DNA from 2 places in the Thalassobacillus hwangdonensis genome. Region 2 is predicted to be linked to the other one. Evidence: a T-box and tRNA genes for the amino acid it is inferred to sense, from the RefSeq annotation. Region 2 holds a T-box; the other holds one or more tRNA genes.
The links. A T-box is a leader RNA that pairs with one kind of tRNA and senses whether it is charged. The one in region 2 lies ahead of metG (methionine--tRNA ligase), so its partner is inferred to be a tRNA-Met.

Region 1 (10,337 bases), on a different contig from region 2:
AAAAAGATGACAAAAAATAATATATTCAACCGAAAAGGAAGGTGCGACTTTTTCTTCTTTTTATCCTTTTTGTTCCCCATCGTCCTCCCCCTTTAATTCTTCAAAATCACTTTCCCCATTATATCATTTTCATTACAGATTGAAACATGATACGAATCGACTATTTACCTGTTCTTACTGCCAGTTACAGTCGGCTCCGCTCCGAGCAGTTCATCTGTACCATGTTGTTTTTTCAAATTGATGTCTTTAATGAAAAAGTAGATCCAAAAATGACCAGAGCCTACAAGCAACAGGATATAAGGAATGGCTGTTTCCGCCCCAAAGAGTGTAATACCAGTCAGGAAAATGACAATGGAAATGATCCTCCCTGTATTAAGGAAGAGTTCTCTTACGACAATATATTCGATCCGCATCTCCGCAGCTTTCCACGCCTTCCCAATCACATCGTACGTCAAAGAAATATACGGCACATAAAGAATTGGATAAGAGACTCCGATGATTGCTGCGTAAATCAACAGCGTCGTGAAGTTCAATTCCATCAGCAGAATAGTCAAGGAAAGGTAAAGGGACGTCCCTCCGATAAAGATTGCCCATTTCCTCATTCTCGGTTTGATCCACTTGGAAGCCAGGAAGTAGAGTACGAAAGCTGATCCAGAATAGACCAGATTGAACATTCCAAGTGAAAGCTCACTTTGTGTCGTAATGTACACCCAAATCGTGATGACGAAAAGGAATGTACCTTCTCTTAAGCCCTGGAATACATGAGCATAAAGGATTCTCCTCCAATGGATATTCGTTTTTCTTTCCTGGATGATCCGTTTGAATGAAAAATTCCCCTTTGCTTTTCGCCGCTTCAGGAAAAAGCTTGCAATGACAGCACATATAAAAAGTAAAAAGGATACAGTAAAAATAACGGTGTATCCTGTAAAAGCTTCCATTTTCGCAATAATAAATCCAGCAAGAATCGGTCCGGTCATTCCTCCAAAAGATTGTAGCAATCCTAAGAATCCATTGAAGAAATCCCTCGTTTCAGGTTCGGTTATTTCAAACGTAAGCACATTGAATGCCAGCCAGTAGAATCCATAGCCGATACCGAGTAACGCACCTAGCATAATATTGAATTGTGCCGCTCGTTCTCCGACAATTAATACCGCCATGAAAAACAGGGATAAAAACACAACCCCCGACCTGAGTACAATGACGCGGTCGACTCGTTTCGCCCACCTGCCTGCAAAAATGAACGTCACCGGCTGCAAAATATATATACTTAAATTATATAAAGCAATGGCTGTGTACTCACCACTCGTCTGCTTCCAAAGATAAACGTTGACGAATGTATTGGAAAGGAAAATCCCTAATGAGTAAAGGCCACCGATCAACAATAGCAACAATAAATCACGATTGACTTCTGTTGGTCCTAAAATCGTACGAAATAACTTATTCATATCTCCAATCTCCTTTACATACCGTTAGTTTTCACAAATGAAAAGGAGATATACGAAACGATTAGGATGGAGGCTACAAGTATCTACAGGCATAAGAAAAAGCGCAGGCTTATTCGCCTACGCTTTCATGTGTCATTTATTATTTAGCTGCGTCAAAACGCTTGGAAACTTCGTCCCAATTTACAACGTTCCAGAATGCAGAAACGTAGTCAGGGCGTTTGTTCTGATATTTCAGGTAATACGCGTGCTCCCAAACATCAAGTCCAAGGATAGGAGTTTTACCTTCCATCAAAGGAGTGTCCTGGTTTGGCGTATCTGTAACTTCAAGGTTGCCATTATTGACAACAAGCCATGCCCAACCGGAGCCGAAGCGTCCTTTTGCAGCATTTTCGAATTTCTCTTTGAAGCTTTCTAAGCTTCCGAACGTATCATTGATTTTATCAGCAAGTTCACCAGATGGTGCACCGCCGCCATTCGGAGACATTACTGTCCAGAATAGGTTGTGGTTCGCAGCTCCGCCACCGTTGTTGCGTACTGCAGTACGGATATTTTCAGGTACAGCGTCAAGATTACCTAAAAGATCTTCAAGGGACTTGCTTTCTAGATCCGCATGTCCTTCCACCGCATTGTTAAGCTTAGTTACATAAGCGTTGTGGTGCTTCGTATGGTGGATGTTCATCGTTTCCTTATCGATGTGTGGTTCAAGTGCGTCGTAAGCATAAGGTAGTTCTGGTAGTTCAAATTTAGCCATAATGAAAATTCCTCCTTTATATTTATGTACATTAGAAGCTTCATGAAAAATGTTGCCTCTAATGCAACATTACCAAAGTGGTATGACCCATGCAAATCTTTTGCACATGAAAAGAAGGCCAAAAAATCGGCTCCGTAAATATTAATACCCATTGGGAATCATTTCAAACATGAAAAAACAGATAATAAAAAAACAAGCATCTCTGCTTGTTCTGGTTGAAAGTGGCTTGGGACGGAATCGAACCGCCGACACACGGATTTTCAGTCCGTTGCTCTACCGACTGAGCTACCAAGCCATAATAGTGAAAATTTGATTAATAGTATTTCCGCGACGTTCACGTGAATGTGCTCGTCGTTCGACTCGTTCTAGTTAGCCTCTGGCTTAATGTGTGGTGTTGAACTCCTCGCAAAGCCTACGCTGAAGATAATTCAAGAGGTTTACGGCTTCGCTACCAAGCCGGTGCTCTGATTTGTGTGAGACTGGTATTTGGTCACTCAAGTCTCTTGGTTCATTTTGGCTGTTCTCTTATTTTGGATGAGTTATTTTCTTCCTAAAAATAAAAAATGGCGGAGGAGGAGGGATTCGAACCCCCGCGGGCCGTGAAGCCCCTGTCGGTTTTCAAGACCGATCCCTTCAGCCGGACTTGGGTACTCCTCCGTCATATATATGGTGGACCCTGCAGGACTCGAACCTGCGACCGATCGGTTATGAGCCGATAGCTCTAACCAGCTGAGCTAAGGGTCCACATGGGGCGACCGGTGGGGATCGAACCCACGGATGCCGGAACCACAATCCGGTGCGTTAACCACTTCGCCACGACCGCCATGTGAATGATAAGTATTTAATTAATGAAACATATGTATGGTAGCGGCGGAGGGGATCGAACCCCCGACCTCACGGGTATGAACCGTACGCTCTCGCCAGCTGAGCTACACCGCCATGATCTCTTGGCTCCACCGGCAAGATTCGAACTTGCGACCGATCGGTTAACAGCCGATTGCTCTACCACTGAGCTACGGTGGATCAATATAAATAAGGATGTCATTGAGCTTGTCAGTTTTTAAAAAAATCTCTTGTGCATATGTAACTTCATTGAAGCGACAAGATTTAATATATCATGTCTCAGCACTTCTGTCAAAGGTATTTTTCAGAAGCTTTGTTAAGCGACAAAAATAATATAGCATGTTCTATCCGTTCATTCAACAATTTTTTCACTAAAAAAGAAGCGTACTCCTCGTTTGAGGAATACGCTTCTTACTGAGTTACTGTTCAGCTAGAACTTCTTCTGCAATATTGACGGCATGGTCCCCGATACGCTCAAGGTTGCTGATGATATCAACGAACACGATACCAGCCTGTCCAGAGCATAGTCCTTCATTCAGACGGATGATGTGCTTCTTGCGGTAAGCACGTTCCATTTGGTCAATTTGATCTTCCTTCTGCACAACGGCAAGTGCTTCTTCTCTATCCATATTTTCAAGCGCTCGCATCGCCTGCTTCACAGTCATCAAGGTTAGACTGATCATATCGTTTAAATCTTCATTTGCTTGTTCAGTAAGGTCCACTTTATTGGAGATCTTATAATCGATCAATTCGACAATATTTTCAAAGTGGTCACCAATTCGCTCGATGTCTCTGACAGAGTCCATCAATGCAGAGTGTTTATGACTTTCTTCATCAGAAAGCGGTGCTGATGATAGCTCGACTAGATAATCCGTAATCTTACGGTCGAGGTTATTCAAAGCATCCTCGATCTGCAGCGCCACTTCCGCATGCTTTTGTTTATGGTTATTCAGGTAATAACTTGTTTCTTCAAGTCCTTTATACGCATACTCACCCATGCGAATTACTTCTTCTTTCGCCTGATCCAGGGCAAGTGATGGAGATTGCTCAATGAAAATCGGATCAAGATGACGTGGTTTGAATTCTACAATAGAATCTTTACCTGGGATGACTTTCACAACAATCCAAGCCAATACTGCAATAAACGGGAATTGCAGAATCGTATTTGCAATATTGAAAGATCCGTGGGCAAATGCAATCGTCATCTCTGGTTCAAGGTCAAATTGGTTTCTTAAGAATTCGACATAAATCGTAAATGGCTTCAATAACAATAGGAACAGAACTGCACCTAGAACGTTGAATATTACGTGAACGGCTGCGGCACGTCTTGCTCCTACACTTGCACCGATAGCTGCAAGTACTGCTGTGATGGTTGTACCGATGTTATCACCGAATAGTACCGGCAAGGCTGCATCAATATCCATCAGCCCTTGTCCATAGAATTCTTGTAAAATACCGATGGTTGCACTGGAACTTTGTACGATTACAGTGAAAACTGTTCCAATTACAACACCAAGGATCGGGTTGTCACTCATGCTAACCGTCAGGTCATGGAATGTCTGAAGATCACGTAGCGGCTTAACCCCACCACTCATCACTTCCAGACCAAAGAAGAGCGCACCGAAACCAAATAGCGTCTGACCAATATAGGTGACTTTCTTACTCTTAAAGAAGAAGAGCAGTAATGCACCGACAGCTAAAATCGGAAGGCCGTATTCTTTAATATCAATACCAATAATGAATGCAGTCATCGTCGTTCCGATATTGGCACCCATGATGACACCAATTGCTTGTCTGAATGTCATAAATCCAGCGTTGACTAGTCCTACAGTCAGTACTGTGGTAGTCGAACTACTTTGCAGCAATGCCGTAACAATAGCACCTGCAAGGACACCCATGAATGGATTGCTTGTAAACCTGTCCAGCAAGTCTCTCAAACGCTCACCAGCAATTTTCTGCAATCCTTCCCCCATATACTTCAAACCGAATAGGAAAATACCGAGTCCACCAATAAACTCAAATATCATCTTCTGTACATCGATTTCCAAAAGATCTCCGTCCCTTCTCATCCAAGAATTATTATTTTTATTTATATATGATGGCGTTGAAACACCTCTACCATTATTGTCGATATATCTGCTTTTTGTAAAGGACCTCTCGACAAAATTAACACTAAATTTACAATCGTTTAAAACGGGGGTAATATTCGTTTGTTTTGCTTGTCCTTTTCTGCGTCCTTCTTTACTATTAAGAAAGAAACCGGAAGGGGAGAAATACATGAACAAAACAACGCAGTTGATAAAAAGCTTTTACAACTTCAAAATGATCGGAGCTTTCCGCATCCTCCCAATCGGAAAATCAATCGGATACATATTTTTTCTTAGTCTGATCGTTCTTATCCCTGTAATGGCAAGTATGTTACTTTCATTATTACTCTCAACAAGTGAATCCGTCGGTGGTGGAATGATGAAAGGAATTTCCGGAGGGGTGTTTTCAATCATCTTCCTTCCATTCATCTATCTGTTCATTTCTTTCTTCCTAATGGTGATGATCAGCTTTCTTTCATGGCTTGCTTATATCTATAGTGTCATTACCCATAAACGTATCAATTACAAACAATTATGGGTTGTCACATCTTTTGCTGTCACCGCACCGACATTAATACTGGTCATCGTGGAATCGTTCATCGTTTCCGTTACTTCATTAGTATGGGTCTACTTGTTAGGATGCATGCTTTATATTCTGTTAAGCCTCAGATATGTTCCAAGTAAAAAATGAAGCGTCGCCCCACACTGGGACGACGCTTCATTTTTTATGATGCCTTGATTAGATCGTGTTGTTCCTTCCTTTCCTTGTTCGCTCCCGGTACATCCGTTTCAAGCCCAACATTCTCATTCACCACACTTCCTAATTCCTGCGCCAGACCAACAAGCTGTTGTCTGATGCCTTCAGCATGCGTCATCTGGATCTGTTGGTTTTGGGCTGTTTCCAACAACCGATCACTTGAGTTAATGTGCTGCTTTGCGATCATTGAAAATTGTTCAAATGCGTTTTTCATTTCAGGTAAAATTCGCTCACCTTCTGTCACATAAGATTTGGCATCTTCAATCATTCGGTTGTACGACTCCATATGCGTCAACAGTTTTTCATAGGACTCTTCTGAAACATATGCTTGATTCAACTGATCCTTCAACTCATCTGTCAATAAACCAAACTGTTCTGTTAAATATAACCCAATCTGATTTGTTTCCTTCAGTTTTCCATCTATATCGATGGCGGTATCCTTCGAGCTTTCTGCCAATTTCCTCACTTCAGCCGCTACGACGGCAAACCCTTTTCCATCCTCACCAGCTCTTGATGCCTCAATCGTCGCATTCAGTGCAAGCAATTTCGTTCGTTCCGCAATCGATTGGATTCTTTCGCCGGAATCACGGATAGATGCCATATGAGTCTGGAAATATCGAACCCTGTCTTCCATTTGTTCAAGGCTTTTATGAAAGTGTTCAAAGGAACGGATGACATGCTGGACACTTTCATTACCTTTATCAACCGCTTTGTTCATTTCAGTCTGCTTATTGAACATTTTGTGCAGACGCCCCATCATTTCGTTGAAAACTTCCTCAAGAGTTCCAAAGGTCCTCTGCTGGTCATCGGTCCTATCTACTGCGGTTCGGCTGCTTTCTAATACCTCCTGCAGTTCACTGTTCAGTCCCCTTTGATACATCTCCAACCGATCAGATGCTTTAGCAAGATCTCCGCTGGAATGATCCAATTGAGTGACTGCTTCCTGAAGATTAGCCAACATGGAAGAAATTTTCCCGATCAACAATTGGTAACTTTTCGTCAATGATCGAATTTCAGGAATATCTGTCTTCAGCATCGCAGCATCTTCAAACTCCCCATTCCTTGCTTTTCGCATCATTTGCTGTAATTGAGTAAGTGGCTTCATCGTTTTCCTGATGAACAGATACACTGCCATTATGACTAGTACAAGCCCCACGATGCCAACGAGCAAAGAAAAATAAGCAAGCTGATTGATTTCATTCATGAAGTCAGCAGCAGGGAAACTGATCAGATAAATCCCCTGCAGCTCCTGGATTGGTATATAGGAAAAAACATAGCGCTCCCCTTTCCAGTCGTGCATAACCGTACCATTTTCACTTTGGTTGATGTCCTTGATCAATCCCTCATCGAACTCTACCTTCTTGTCTTCATGTACCACATCGATCATCTCTTCACCTTTAATCAAATGAACCTTTGCTGAAAAACCATCCTGCATCAATTGCGCCTGCTGAGCTTTTATATATGTATTCATGCGACCTTGGAAAACTTCTTTATCACCGACGAAAGCATACATCAGATTTTCCGCCATGCTTTGGGTGGCGGATAATTCTCTCTCCAACCGCTCCTCGACTAATTCAATCTGACTGTCCTTCGCTTTTGAATAGGATAAATACCCAACGGATGTCAGGGAGATCAGAAATAACACACTGACAATGATGGAAATCCTCGCTTGAAGCGAAAGAGACAAGTTCCTGGCTACTATTTTTTTCATAATAAATACTCCACCCCTTTTATAGGTACCTGTGTCCTATTATGGGGATGGAGTATGAACCAAGTGTAAATCTATTGTTAATTTTGGTAAATATCACTTCTTTTTTACCAGTATTTTTGTACCATCTATGTCAACGACTTGAACTTCCGTATCTTTAGGAATCCATTGACCATTAGTGACAGCACTGTATTCCCTTCCTTCGATAAGAATCGTACCTACCGGCCGCATATCTGTCATCGTCGTACCCTGTTTGTTTCTCAAGCTGCGATAATCTTCAGTGACTGTATTATATCCCGCTTCAGATGACAATTGATCGACTAAGGCGATTTTCGACCACATATCCCTCCGTTTGAATGCCTTTAAAAAGAACAATGATGCAGCTGCACCTAGGATGACTCCGATGATGCTGTATAATGCCGCAACCCAGTTCGGTGCTGTAAACCCTACAGCGATGAGCATACAGACCATTCCAATAACAGCCAATGTGCCATCATTCAATAGCTTTCCATCAATAATGATCAACAGTAATCCGATAACATAGACGAACATCATGATGAGGAACATGCTCGGCGCAAGATAGGAATAAAAGAAGATAGTAATGAATCCAATCCCTAATATCCCGAAAATCCCCCTCATATTGACCAGTAACTCACCGATCAGAAACATCGTACCTAAAAATGTAATCACCAATGTAATAGCATCATATTCCAATAAATCCATGATCTTCACGTCCTCTCTTCCTCTATAGATATGTTTACGTATGAAAACAATTAAAGTTTCAAAACAGGAAAGTAAAAAAATACATCGAATATATTTACTATACTATGTATAGGGATGTGCTCGCATTGATAAAGAAGCTTTTCCTCACTGTGCTGGTCCTGTTGCTTTTCATGAGTGTCTACAAAGACCTTACTACGGGTACTACCATCCAATCGAATACAGAAGTAACCCCGTCAGAATCAGCCCCTTCTGAACCGGCTGAACCACCAACACCCCCTCCTCAACCGGATACACGTTTCAGTAAGTATGCTACAATTACTGTTGAACCTGGGGACACAGTCCTTTCCATCCTTGAAGAAATCCACGATGGATCGTATCATCATGGGATAGGGGAAATGCTGGAAGATTTCGAGAAGCTGAATCCGGGTACAGACCCTTCAGCTATAAAGATTGATGAAGCATACCGCTTTCCTGTATATGAGCTTCCAGATTCCCAATAGGCTAAAATAGAAGCAAGGTCCTTCTCATTTAAGCTTATACCCATTATAATAAGGGATGGTACAAAAGAAACATGCATTTTATCGCGGAAAAGGAGCGATTAATTATGGCACTTACGCATAGAAAAGACACACGACCGGTAAGGGTCGGTAATATTACAATCGGAGGGAGCGACCAGGTCGTCGTTCAATCCATGACAACTACGAAAACGCACGATGTGGAAGCAACAGTCAATGAAATCCATCGTCTTGAGGAAGCAGGCTGTCAGATTGTCCGAGTTGCATGCCCGGATGAGCGAGCAGCAGATGCCATTCCGGAAATAAAGAAACGGATCAACATCCCACTTGTCGTCGATATCCATTTCGATTACAAAATGGCACTGAAAGCGATTGAAGGCGGAGCAGATAAGATTCGTATCAACCCAGGAAACATCGGTCGACGTGAAAAAGTCGAAGCGGTTGTCAACGCTGCAAAGGCAAAGGGCATCCCAATTCGAATCGGTGTCAACGCTGGTTCTCTCGAGAAGCACATTCTGAAGAAATATGGCTATCCTACAGCTGAAGGTATGGTAGAGAGTGCACTTCACCATATTAAGATTCTTGAGGATTTGGATTTCCATGACATCATCGTCTCACTGAAAGCTTCTGATGTGAACCTTGCAATCCAGGCATATGAAAAAGCTGCTGAAGTCATCAAGTACCCACTCCACTTAGGAATCACGGAATCAGGTACATTGTTCGCCGGTACAGTAAAAAGTGCCGCTGGATTAGGAGCAATCCTAAGTAAAGGGATCGGAAGCACAGTAAGGATTTCCTTAAGTGCAGACCCTGTCGAGGAAATCAAAGTTGCACGAGAACTTCTGAAGTCATTCGGATTGGCAGCAAATGCAGCTACCCTTATTTCCTGTCCGACATGTGGACGGATCGAAATCGACCTGATTTCAATTGCAAATGAAGTGGAAGAATATATCCAGACCATAAAAGCACCAATCAAAGTAGCTGTTCTGGGCTGTGCAGTAAACGGGCCTGGTGAGGCACGTGAAGCAGATATCGGCATTGCCGGTGCCCGCGGTGAAGGACTTCTATTCCGACATGGTGAAATCATCCGTAAAGTACCGGAGGATATCATGGTGGATGAACTGAAGAAAGAAGTCGACAAGCTTGCAGAAGAACACTACCGGAAACAGGAAGAAGAGAAACAGAAAGCATAATGAAGAAAAGTGAGCCCATCAACGGGCTCACTTTTTTTAATTCGCTAAAACAATGGTGCCAGGAACAGTGAAAGAAGAATGGAAATCGCCCCGATGACAATAGCTGTATTCCCTAACGTTTCAGCACCGCGACGTTTGGCGAAGAATCCGAGTATGATCCCTGCACCACCTAGCAGTACTGGAGCGACGAAGAAAGAGATCCCGACAAGTACGATCGCAAGCCAGCCCATACCGGTTTGGACTTCCGTCTGCATGTCAGTACCCTGCTCTTCATTTCTGATGGGCTCATTCAATGCCATCTCCTGCGCGAATTCC
Region 2 (10,337 bases):
ATCCATCCGCACAACAATTTCTGCGAACAGATCGGTGTGAGCTATGAGGAGCTCCAAGGGTATCCCTTACCACCGACAGCAGACCATTACGTCAAGCACATGCTTTATCATGCGCATACCGGCAATCTCGGGGAAATTCTGGGTGCACTGTTGCCATGTCCCTGGACGTACTTGGAAATTGGAAAAGAATTGGTGGAGAAATATCGCCCGGATACGGCCCACCCGTTCAACGAGTGGATTCAATTTTATGCGGATCAGGAAGTCGAACAGGTGACAGACAAGCTTCGTGCACGATTGGACGAAGTGGCAGCTGAAGCTTCTGATAAAGAGCGGACTCGAATGAAAGATGCTTTCCGTAAGAGCTGTCAGCTGGAATTGGCTTTTTGGGAAATGGCCTATACGTGTGAACAGTGGCCGGCACATGAGGCGGTGATCAAATGAGTAGACGCATCCCCTGTTCGCTGACGATTGCCGGGACCGACCCGAGTGGTGGTGCTGGAATCCAGGCAGACCTTAAAACCTTTCAGGAATTGAAAAGCTACGGAATGTCCGTGATCACGTCCGTCGTTGCGCAAAACACAACAGGTGTCCAGGATATTCACCACCTTCCGATTGGAATGCTGGAGGCACAGTTGGATTCGATTCGTTCTGACATGCCTGTTCATGCAGTGAAAACAGGGATGATCGCCAATCGAGAGATGATGAAGCGAATCGGTGAATGGCTCAAAGATGAGTCTTCACCATATGTGATGGACCCGGTCATGGTAGCCCAAAGCGGAGACCCGCTCATCCAACCGGAAGCGCGCCAATTTTTACGGGAAAATCTGCTGCCATTGACTGCTATCGTCACTCCTAATATTCCTGAAGCGGAAGACATCATCGGTGAAAAGATTACGACACTTGAAGATATGAAGCTTGCTGCAGAAAGCATCGTGAAAAGTTTCGGAGCAGGAGCTGCCCTTATAAAAGGTGGCCATATGGAAGGTGAAGCCATCGATTATTTATTCGATGGTACAACGATGCATGTGTTCTCATCTGATCGGGTTGAAACGAAAAACACCCATGGAACGGGATGTACGTACTCAGCAGCGATTACGGCATATTTAAGCCAAGGCGTTCCGTTGGTGGATGCCGTCGAGAAAGCGAAAAATTATGTAACAGCAGCGATCCGTCACTCCTTTTCGCTAGGTAAGGGTAGCGGACCAACAAATCATTGGGCAACACGCGAGGAGGTTTTTCATTATGAATGAACAAATACTACAGGAGGTCCGGGAAAAGCAGCCGTTGATTCATCACCTGACAAATCAAGTAGTCATGAACTTTACGGCAAACGGATTGCTCTCTTTCGGAGGCACACCGATCATGGCAAAAGAGGTGGAAGAGGCTGGGGACATGGCTTTCCTTGCTGATGGCGTGCTGATCAACATCGGAACGGTCACTTCAAATGAAGTTGATGCCATGATAAAGGCTGGTAAGGCAGCGAATGAAAAGGGAATCCCGGTAGTGCTTGATCCTGTAGGAGTGGCTGCTACTTCTTTTCGAAAAAATGTGATAGATAAGCTCTTGAAGGAAGTCCGATTCACTGCGATCAAAGGAAATGCTGGTGAAATGGGAGCATTGGTTGGTGAACAATTAGAAACAAAAGGTGTAGACGCTGTTGGCGAAGGGGATTCGGAAGCAATTGCACAGCAGGTGGCACAGACCTATAAGACAGTGGCAGTCGTAACTGGAGCCAAGGATGTCATCCATGATGGAGAGACATGCCGAATCAATGAAACTGGTCATCCTATTCTCGCAAAAGTGACTGGCGGAGGGTGTCTGCTCGGTTCCATTCTCACAGCCTGCTTGACAACCTCAGGGAGTAGATTGGACCAAGCTTACACAGCTGTAGCTTTTTACGGTGCATCTGCCGCTCATGCTGCATCATCTGCAGAGGTAAACGGATCAGGCAGTTTTGTACCAGTTTTCATAGATTCGCTGAGTGCAGAAGTGAAGGAACTGCGGGCATGAGCAAAGACCTGTATTCAAAATTAAGAAAGTATTTTGTGATGGGGAGCCAGAACTGTGATCGAGATTCTTGCGAAGTATTGGAAGAGGCTGTCCGTGCAGGTATTACAGCTTTTCAGTATCGTGAAAAAGGGCAGGGATCTCTAGAAGGTGCTGAAAAATTGGCACTCGGCAGGAAACTCAGGGAGATTTGCAGGAAACATGGCATTTTGTTTTTTGTGAATGATGATGTTGAGCTTGTCGATCCTCTAGAAGCAGATGGGATCCACGTTGGTCAGGATGACCTTTCCGCAGAAGAGCTCCGGCGCCGATTTCCTGATCGGATCATCGGTCTTTCCATTTCGAATCTGGCTGAACTTGAGCGAAGTCCGATTGAGGTAGTCGATTATGTGGGTGTTGGACCCATGTTTGCTACAACTACGAAAGAAGATGCTAAGAAGCCTGTGGATGTCCATTTTTTAGAAAAAGTTAAACACGTTTATCCTGACCTTCCAACTGTAGGGATTGGTGGGATAAATGAAACGAATGCAGCGGATGTTCTTGAAGCAGGAGCGGATGGAGTAGCCGTGATCTCTGTGATAACAAAGTCCGATGATATCTTACGTACCGTTCAGAATCTGTAAACAAATAACCCTCATGGCGACTGTGCCTTGAGGGTTTTCTGTCAGATGGAATCGATGACTTTCACTTTGTTTTCTTCTAAATATTTGAGAATTCTAGATTGATAATTTCTGAAATCCATATTCACCGGTACGAAGATTTCTTCATCTTTTTTGGTCAAAAAACGATATTCTACCAGCGTTGTCGTACCGTCTTCTTTCGAATAGATTTTTTCAACCTCTTTGAATCCGTCCCATTCATATGTCATTTGATTTGTAGTGGTCAGGTGATTGTAATTGATTCCTTGATCATCGAAGTAGTAATAATTCGTAAGACCGAACAACAAGACCGGGATACTCAATGGAATCAGTGCAATGCTCACCCACTTATAGGATTTGAAGTTATATTTCGTCTGGATCAGTAAGTGAATGAAAATGACGATAGCTGGCCACATCATCCCTGCCATGAAGGTTATGTATGCGGTTGTTGGTGTGATGAAGAACCATTGTGATCGGTCTGTAAAGAATAAATCCTGCAATAAGAACACAACGACGAATGGGATAAGTAAGCTGCTGATAAATAGGATGATGGCAATCGTCAATAAAATCTGTCGGCGTCTTTCATCCAAGTGCTCCACCTCCTTTTCTGTTAATAACTGTAATTGATATACGTTTTGCGGAAGAAAGGGTTTCAAAATTCTGGATATTCTTTTTACAAATTGAATCAGTTATTTAACATATGCGAGCCTTTATTAAACAAAACTCACACCTATTTGTACAAACTCGGAAACTTATTATACAAACTCCACTTAGACACCATTACTCCCTCTGAAAATGGTAAAATATAGTGAGAGGATGGTGGGGAAATGATACGTACATATGATGATCTCTTAAACATGCTCGATGACCAGTTAATGGCCGAGCGCACCTTTGACTGGAATGAATTCTACAAAGATCGGAATAAGAAAATTCCGTTTTTCATCAATGCTCCTGATGAAAATCTAGTAAGCTATTTTCAACAGAAAATGATCCAGCCCCAAAAGGTGTTGGAGTTGGGTTGCGGTCCAGGAAGAAATGCACTTTACCTCGCGCAGCAAGGATGTGATGTTGACGCAGTGGATCGATCGACAGAAGGTTTGAAATGGGGAGAAGAACGATCAAAGGAGATGGGGTTGGACGTTCAGTTCAGGAACGAAGACATCTTTAACCTGGATGTGGAGAAGGCATCCTATGACCTAGTCTATGATTCAGGCTGTTTTCATCATATTGCTCCTCACCGAAGAATGAATTATCTTGAATTATTGAATAAATCGCTGAAGCCCGGCGGTCATTTTGCGCTCACCTGCTTTGTGGAAAACGGCCCACTTGGCGGCTCTTCTATGGAGGACTGGGAAGTATATGAACAACGTTCCCTCCAAGGTGGATTAGGGTTTACCCCGGAAAAGTTGCAAACGATTTTCCAAGACTTCGAAGTAATCGAAATCAGGGAAATGAACGCATTCGAAGGTGAAGATTTATTCGGTGTAGAAGGTTTGCTGACTGCATTATTTCGGAAAGTTTAATAAAGAGCTGAGAAAAAAACTTTTATTTTCAATGTCGTTGTGCCATAATAAGGAAAATTAACTTTAATAAATGCAGAGATAAGGAAAGTAGATGGACTTCATTTTCTCACAGAGAGCTTCGGAAGCTGAAAAGAAGCAGGAAATCGTCGATCGAAAATGGCCTTTGAGCTGCCTGGTCGAGTCTTTGATGGATTAGATCAGGACGAGAGTTGTCACTCGTTATAAATGACAGAGTATAAGGGCAGTAACGCTGCTCCGTACTTATGGAGGCTGATCATGTGAGTGATCAGTGAATCAAGGTGGTACCACGAGATCAAACCTCGTCCTTAGGCAATAGTGTCTAAGGGCGAGGTTTTTTATTTTTCAAGAGGAGATGAGTTACATGAATGTATTGATTGGTGGAGCTTGGCCATATGCGAATGGGTCCCTGCATTTAGGGCATCTGGTGGCACTTTTACCTGGAGATATCCTGGCGAGGTACTATCGTCAGAAGGGCGAGAAGGTGTTATATGTATCAGGGAGTGATTGTAATGGAACACCGATTGCCATCAAGGCGAAACAGGAAGGGGTAACGACACAGGAGATCGCCGACAAGTATCATAAGGAATTCAGTGAGTGCTTCGGAGCAATTGGATTTACCTATGATTGTTATTCCCGTACAGATGCGCCTCAACATCATAGCGTCGTACAGGAAATTTTTCTGGAGTTGCTACGAAATGGTCACTTATATAAAAAAGAAGTGGAACAATGCTACTGTTCAACATGTGTGCAATTTCTTCCTGATCGTTATGTAGAAGGGACTTGTCCGAATTGCGGTAAGGATGCGAGAGGGGATCAATGTGATCACTGCTCTGCGATTCTGGATCCACTTGATCTGGTCGACCGCACATGCAAGTTGTGCGGGAACACCCCGGCCATCGAAAAGACGGAACACTTCTATTTTAAGTTGAGCAATTTCAAACAAGAGCTAGAGGAGCTCGTGGGAAAGGCGAAGCAGGAAGGAGCCTGGAGGACGAATGCGATCCAGCTTACAGAAAGATATTTGAAGGAAGGACTACCGGACCGTGCTGTATCACGCGATCTTCCTAATGGTGTCAGTGTCCCAGTGGAAGGGTATGAGGATAAGAAAATTTATGTATGGATCGAAGCGGTTTCTGGTTACTATTCTGCCAGCAGGCTATGGGCGGAACAATCGGAGTGTGAGGAACAAGGATTTTGGAAGGAAGATACGGTTTCCTACTACGTTCATGGAAAGGATAACATTCCATTCCACAGCATCATATGGCCTTCGATTCTATCTGGTATCAACCAACCAGCACGGCCGAGCCATATCGTTTCGAGCGAGTATCTTACTTTAGAGCAGAAGAAACTGTCTACAAGTAAGAATTGGGCGGTGTGGGTGCCGGATCTGTTGGAGCGCTATGACCCAGATTCGATCCGCTACTTCCTGACAGCCAATGCTCCCGAAAGCAGAGATGCAGACTTTTCCTGGCGGGAGTTCATATACAGTCATAATAGTGAGCTGCTTGGTGCATATGGGAATTTTGTCAATCGTACATTGAAGTTTATTGAAAAGTCTTTCGACAGCAAGGTTCCGCATGGAAAAGTGGATGAATCCATCCAGACGGAGACACAGAAATTATTTGAAAGAGCAGGAGCTTTAATCGAGGGATCACAGTTCAAAAAGGCGCTAGAAGAAATTTTTGATTTTGTCAGAAGTGCGAACAAATACTTTGATGAACAGAAGCCTTGGATTCAAGTGAAAGAAAAGCCAGATGCATGTCAGGACACGTTGGCGACCTGCACCTATATCATTGCCAACCTCGCACAATTACTGCATCCATTTTTACCTTTCTCAAGCGAAAAGGTAAGGGCAATGCTTCAATTGGAAGCATTGGAGTGGAATCCGATCGAAGTAGGTGATACAACGCTACATGATGTGCAGCCTTTGTTTGAAAGGATTGAAAAAGAAAAAATCCAGGAGGAACTGGATCGTTTATATGACGGCGTGTCTTAAAAGTTTGGATTGATGAGGTTTCCTTTAAAAATAAAGGTGTCGAGACTTGAATGACGTAATTTAAAGGTAGGACAGAAAATAGGAAAGGAGACAAGAATGGAAAAACTTATTTTAAGTCGTAAGGGATTCGATTCTTCAGCTGGGTATGGCTATTCGCCATTTGATCCCGAAACTGGAAAATATATCGTACTTCCGATACCGGAAGATGAAGCGAAAGACAGTGGGTACACTTTTGAAGAGTTGAAAGTGATAAACAATTACCTGGAAGGGATGAGGGCAGCGAATTTAAAAGAACTCATCAAAGATCCAAAGATGGGATACAGCAAAAAGTCGATTCAGGTCATTGAGAATTCCCATGCTCACTACGACCCTGTTTTGGGAATACCCCCTTGGCTTAAGAATGGACCAAAATTCGGAGCTTTTGGGCAGTCGGAAGCAGCAGCCGGCCACTTAAGGAACAATGGTGTCGGTGAAGGTAGTATCTTTTTGTTCTTCAGCAGGTTCAAGCCGATGAAAAATCGGGTCCACCCACTTGACCCTAGAGCCTCGTGGACGGATGGAGCGTATTTTTTATATGGATGGTTGAAGGTAGGGAAAGTAATCACAAAGGAAAATCAGAACGAGCTGCCATCTGCTGTGAAAGAGAAACATCCGCACGGCTCTGCAGTGGACTTCCGAAATAGAGAAAATAATACGATTTATCTTGCTGCTGATAAATTATTTGATGATCATGATATTCCGGGCTGTGGATACTTCCCGAGGCTGACGAATAAGTTGCTGCTATCCTCAGAAGCGCATAAGAACAAGCCGAGCATCTGGAAACTGCCTTCCTTCTTCCATGAAGAAGAATTTTTACCTACCTATTTAAACGTGCCAGATAAGTTGGAAAATCGCTGGTTCCTATGCCCGGATGAAAGCGAATCCTGTTTTGTTCAAACGACCGGAAGAGGCCAGGAGTACGTTTCCAGCCTTAAAGGAAAATCACTAAACTGGTTGCGGTCACTGTTTGATATCTGATTGTAAAAGCCTCATAAGCGATGAAGCGTTGAATAGGATAGATAATGGGTGAAAATTCAAATGAATCAGGGGGCTTGTAAATGCCATATATGGAGATAGAAAAAGGTGTGAATCTGTACTACGAAGATAAAGGGGAAGGAAAACCTGTCATTTTTATTCATGGGGTGTGGATGACAAGCCGTTTTTTTCATAAACAGATTCCTTATTTCAGTGAAAACTATCGCACCATTGCGGTTGATCTTCGCAGTCACGGAAAATCACCGGATGTTTCCTACGGCAATACCGTGGCAACCTACGCACAAGATTTAAACGTGTTCATCGACAAGCTTGGTTTGAAGGATGTCACCCTCGATGGGTGGTCGATGGGGGCATTTGTCATCTGGGAGTATCTTCACCAATTTGGTGGGTCAAACCTTAAGGCCACCGTCATCGTGGATGAGTTGGCATCAGACTTCAAATGGCCGGATTTTGAAATCGGAGCATTCGATCTTCATAGCCTTGCGGGAATGATGCAAGGAATTCAAACGGATCAGGAAGGCTTGTTGAGAGGATTCCTCCCGTTGATGTTCAAAGAGGACTTGTCTGAAGAAGAACTGGCATGGATGCTGGAAGAGACAATGAAAATTCCGAGTTCCATTGCTGGTGCCATCCTGTTTGATCAATCGGTGATCGACTGCCGCCCATACCTTTCTGAAATTGATGTGCCGACGCTGCTTTGCTTTGGGAGGGAAGAGAAGCTGATTCCTGTAGCTGCAGGTGAGCATCTTCATCAGGAAATTAAAGGATCGACACTGGAAATCTTTGAAGAGAGCTGTCACTGCCCTTTCCTCGAAGAACCGGAAAGATTCAACCAAGTCGTCGACGCCTTCATCCAATCATTGGAACTGCATTAATGCTTTAACGCAAGTGGGGACAGTCCCTCATCACTTTAAAGTGATGATGAGGGACTGTCCCCATTTCTGCTTACTTTTGCTTGTCTTCATTTTCGTTTTTATCGTCTTGGTCTTCTTTTCCGTCATCATCGTTTTCGTCGTCTTCATCATCCTGCTCAACATCGAGAACTTTTCCTGTGTTGCCGTCTACTTCAACTTCTGTGACGCCAGTCTCGGTTCGGATATCGAATTCATAAACGATTGTACCGTCATCTTTTTCCACTTCCGTAGCAACGACTTCGCCTGACACTTTATCTGTCGCAACCTTTTCTGCCTCGGATTCTGATAGCTTCGCTTCCTCGATCAATTGACTTTGGTTCTGATTATCGCTAGATGCAAAGACATCTTCTACCTGGTCCGTTTCTGCGAGCAGCAAGGAACCGCCTGCAATACCCAAAGTGACCGCACCGATGATGATCATTTTTTTTGTGATTTTCATGTTTATCCCTCCAATTGATTTCTACACTTGTTATTTTACGGGTGATAAATAAATTAATAAGGAGGACATGATGAGCATTTCATGAAAAGACTCTCATCAAATTCTCATTTTATATGTAGTGATTATCTATTTTAGGGAAGGTAGAATATTAATAGACAAATGTTGTGCGAGGTGGTTACAGTGTCGGAGGTTTCTGTTTTACTGGTCGAGGATGAAAGTAATGTAGCACAATTCGTTCGGTTGGAGCTTGAACATGAAGGCTATGAAGTCGGTGTCGCTAACGATGGGGAAGAAGCCATGAAGGCATACAAAGAGAAGGCCTGGGACATCATTTTACTCGATTGGATGCTTCCGAAGCTCGATGGCTTGGAAGTATGCAGACGAATCCGAAAGAAGAGTGATGTTCCAATCATCATGCTTACTGCCAGAGATTATGTCGGCGACAAAATAGCAGGACTGGATCGAGGAGCGGATGATTATCTCACCAAACCGTTTGATATTGAAGAATTGCTTGCGCGGATCCGTGCCTTGCTTCGCCGTCAACAGGGCAGCAAAAAGGACGAGAATGATGAAAACTTGTTAAGGATGGAAGATCTGATCGTCCAGTTGAAAAGCCGGCAGGTCACACGTGCGGGGAATCCGGTTGATCTTACGCAAAGAGAGTTCGACCTGTTAGTTTTTTTGATGAAGCACAAAGGGGAAGCGCTTAGTCGGGAATGGCTGTTGTCTGCCGTCTGGGGGTATGAGTTCGCCGGTGAAACGAATGTTGTCGATGTGTATATCCGCTATTTAAGGAACAAGTTGGACAGAGATTACCAACCGAAACTGATCCACACAGTTCGGGGCATCGGATACATGATGAATACAACTTGATTGCAGACAGTCGAAAGGGGGGAGAATGCGTGAAAGATAACTCAATCTTCCATCGAAAAAGAACATTGATCACACAGTTTACAAAATCGTATAGTTTGCATTTCGTTATAGCACTCCTCCTCATCGGAATCGCTGTGCTTATAGGTGTCAGCTTTTTTCTTTTTCAAAATGTACAGGACGAACGGGAAGTTGTAGAAGAAAAGTTACAGGATGTCACCACAGAAAATCAATTGAATTGGCAAAGTACGTTGGATGAGGTCCTTTACCCTGATCACCCTGATTTTTTCGTAGAGGTTGCATTTGAGGGGAAAGCCATCGCGCAATCGAGAGACTGGGAAGATATGATTGAAGATGAAGACCAATCGGAAGTATTGGGTTCCTCCCATTGGATTTGGAATGAAGACGAGGGGCTGTTCTATAAGACTGACGCAAATGCTGGATCAGGTAGTTCCTACACACTGTTCATCCACTTGGAGGATGAAGTGGAGTTTCTTACTCTTATTGCACAGATCCTATTCTTTGTCGGTCTTACAAGTCTCATTGTCGGTTCCATATTGATTCATCAGTTTACGAAAAAAAGCCTGCAGCCGCTACTTTCTATTACAGATGCAGTCGGAAGGATGAAGGGGACAGGGGATTTGAATGAAAGGATTCCGGTTCCTGGACAACCTTACGAGCTGCAACAGCTTGGAACGAAATTCAATACTTTGCTGGAACAAATCGAAGACCAATTCGAAAGGGAAAAGAGCTTTGTAGCCAATGCTTCGCATGAATTGCGTACACCATTGACTTCATTCAGAGGTCATTTGAACCTGCTCAGAAGGTGGGGGAAGAAAGATCTGGAAGTGCTTGATCAGTCCATCCATGCATTGAGCGAAGAAAGTGACCGCA

Region 1: it has a tRNA-Met gene. The T-box ahead of metG (methionine--tRNA ligase) is inferred to sense a tRNA for this amino acid. The anticodon was not compared.

Annotation. Positions count from the first base shown of each region.
Region 1 covers NZ_JBHTKL010000001.1:1,134,082-1,144,418, forward strand. Annotated here, with positions in the region: gene ACFQ2J_RS06070 (peptidoglycan D,D-transpeptidase FtsI family protein) at 1-80, opposite strand, end outside; gene ACFQ2J_RS06075 (MFS transporter) at 165-1,445, opposite strand; gene ACFQ2J_RS06080 (superoxide dismutase) at 1,585-2,196, opposite strand; tRNA gene ACFQ2J_RS06085 (tRNA-Phe) at 2,419-2,491, opposite strand; tRNA gene ACFQ2J_RS06090 (tRNA-Ser) at 2,761-2,853, opposite strand; tRNA gene ACFQ2J_RS06095 (tRNA-Ile) at 2,864-2,940, opposite strand; tRNA gene ACFQ2J_RS06100 (tRNA-His) at 2,944-3,019, opposite strand; tRNA gene ACFQ2J_RS06105 (tRNA-Met) at 3,059-3,135, opposite strand; tRNA gene ACFQ2J_RS06110 (tRNA-Asn) at 3,145-3,219, opposite strand; gene ACFQ2J_RS06115 (Na/Pi cotransporter family protein) at 3,459-5,087, opposite strand; gene ACFQ2J_RS06120 (DUF1189 family protein) at 5,317-5,817, shown strand; gene ACFQ2J_RS06125 (methyl-accepting chemotaxis protein) at 5,852-7,594, opposite strand; gene ACFQ2J_RS06130 (NfeD family protein) at 7,688-8,314, opposite strand; gene ACFQ2J_RS06135 (hypothetical protein) at 8,440-8,814, shown strand; gene ispG (flavodoxin-dependent (E)-4-hydroxy-3-methylbut-2-enyl-diphosphate synthase) at 8,919-10,022, shown strand; gene ACFQ2J_RS06145 (hypothetical protein) at 10,067-10,337, opposite strand, start outside.
Region 2 covers NZ_JBHTKL010000006.1:94,509-104,845, reverse strand. Annotated here, with positions in the region: gene tenA (thiaminase II) at 1-441, shown strand, start outside; gene thiD (bifunctional hydroxymethylpyrimidine kinase/phosphomethylpyrimidine kinase) at 438-1,250, shown strand; gene thiM (hydroxyethylthiazole kinase) at 1,243-2,010, shown strand; gene thiE (thiamine phosphate synthase) at 2,007-2,630, shown strand; gene ACFQ2J_RS15970 (hypothetical protein) at 2,672-3,235, opposite strand; gene ACFQ2J_RS15965 (class I SAM-dependent methyltransferase) at 3,473-4,168, shown strand; T-box leader at 4,235-4,499, shown strand; gene metG (methionine--tRNA ligase) at 4,551-6,185, shown strand; gene ACFQ2J_RS15955 (Nmad3 family putative nucleotide modification protein) at 6,282-7,202, shown strand; gene ACFQ2J_RS15950 (alpha/beta fold hydrolase) at 7,283-8,095, shown strand; gene ACFQ2J_RS15945 (PepSY domain-containing protein) at 8,166-8,573, opposite strand; gene ACFQ2J_RS15940 (response regulator transcription factor) at 8,754-9,446, shown strand; gene ACFQ2J_RS15935 (sensor histidine kinase) at 9,476-10,337, shown strand, end outside.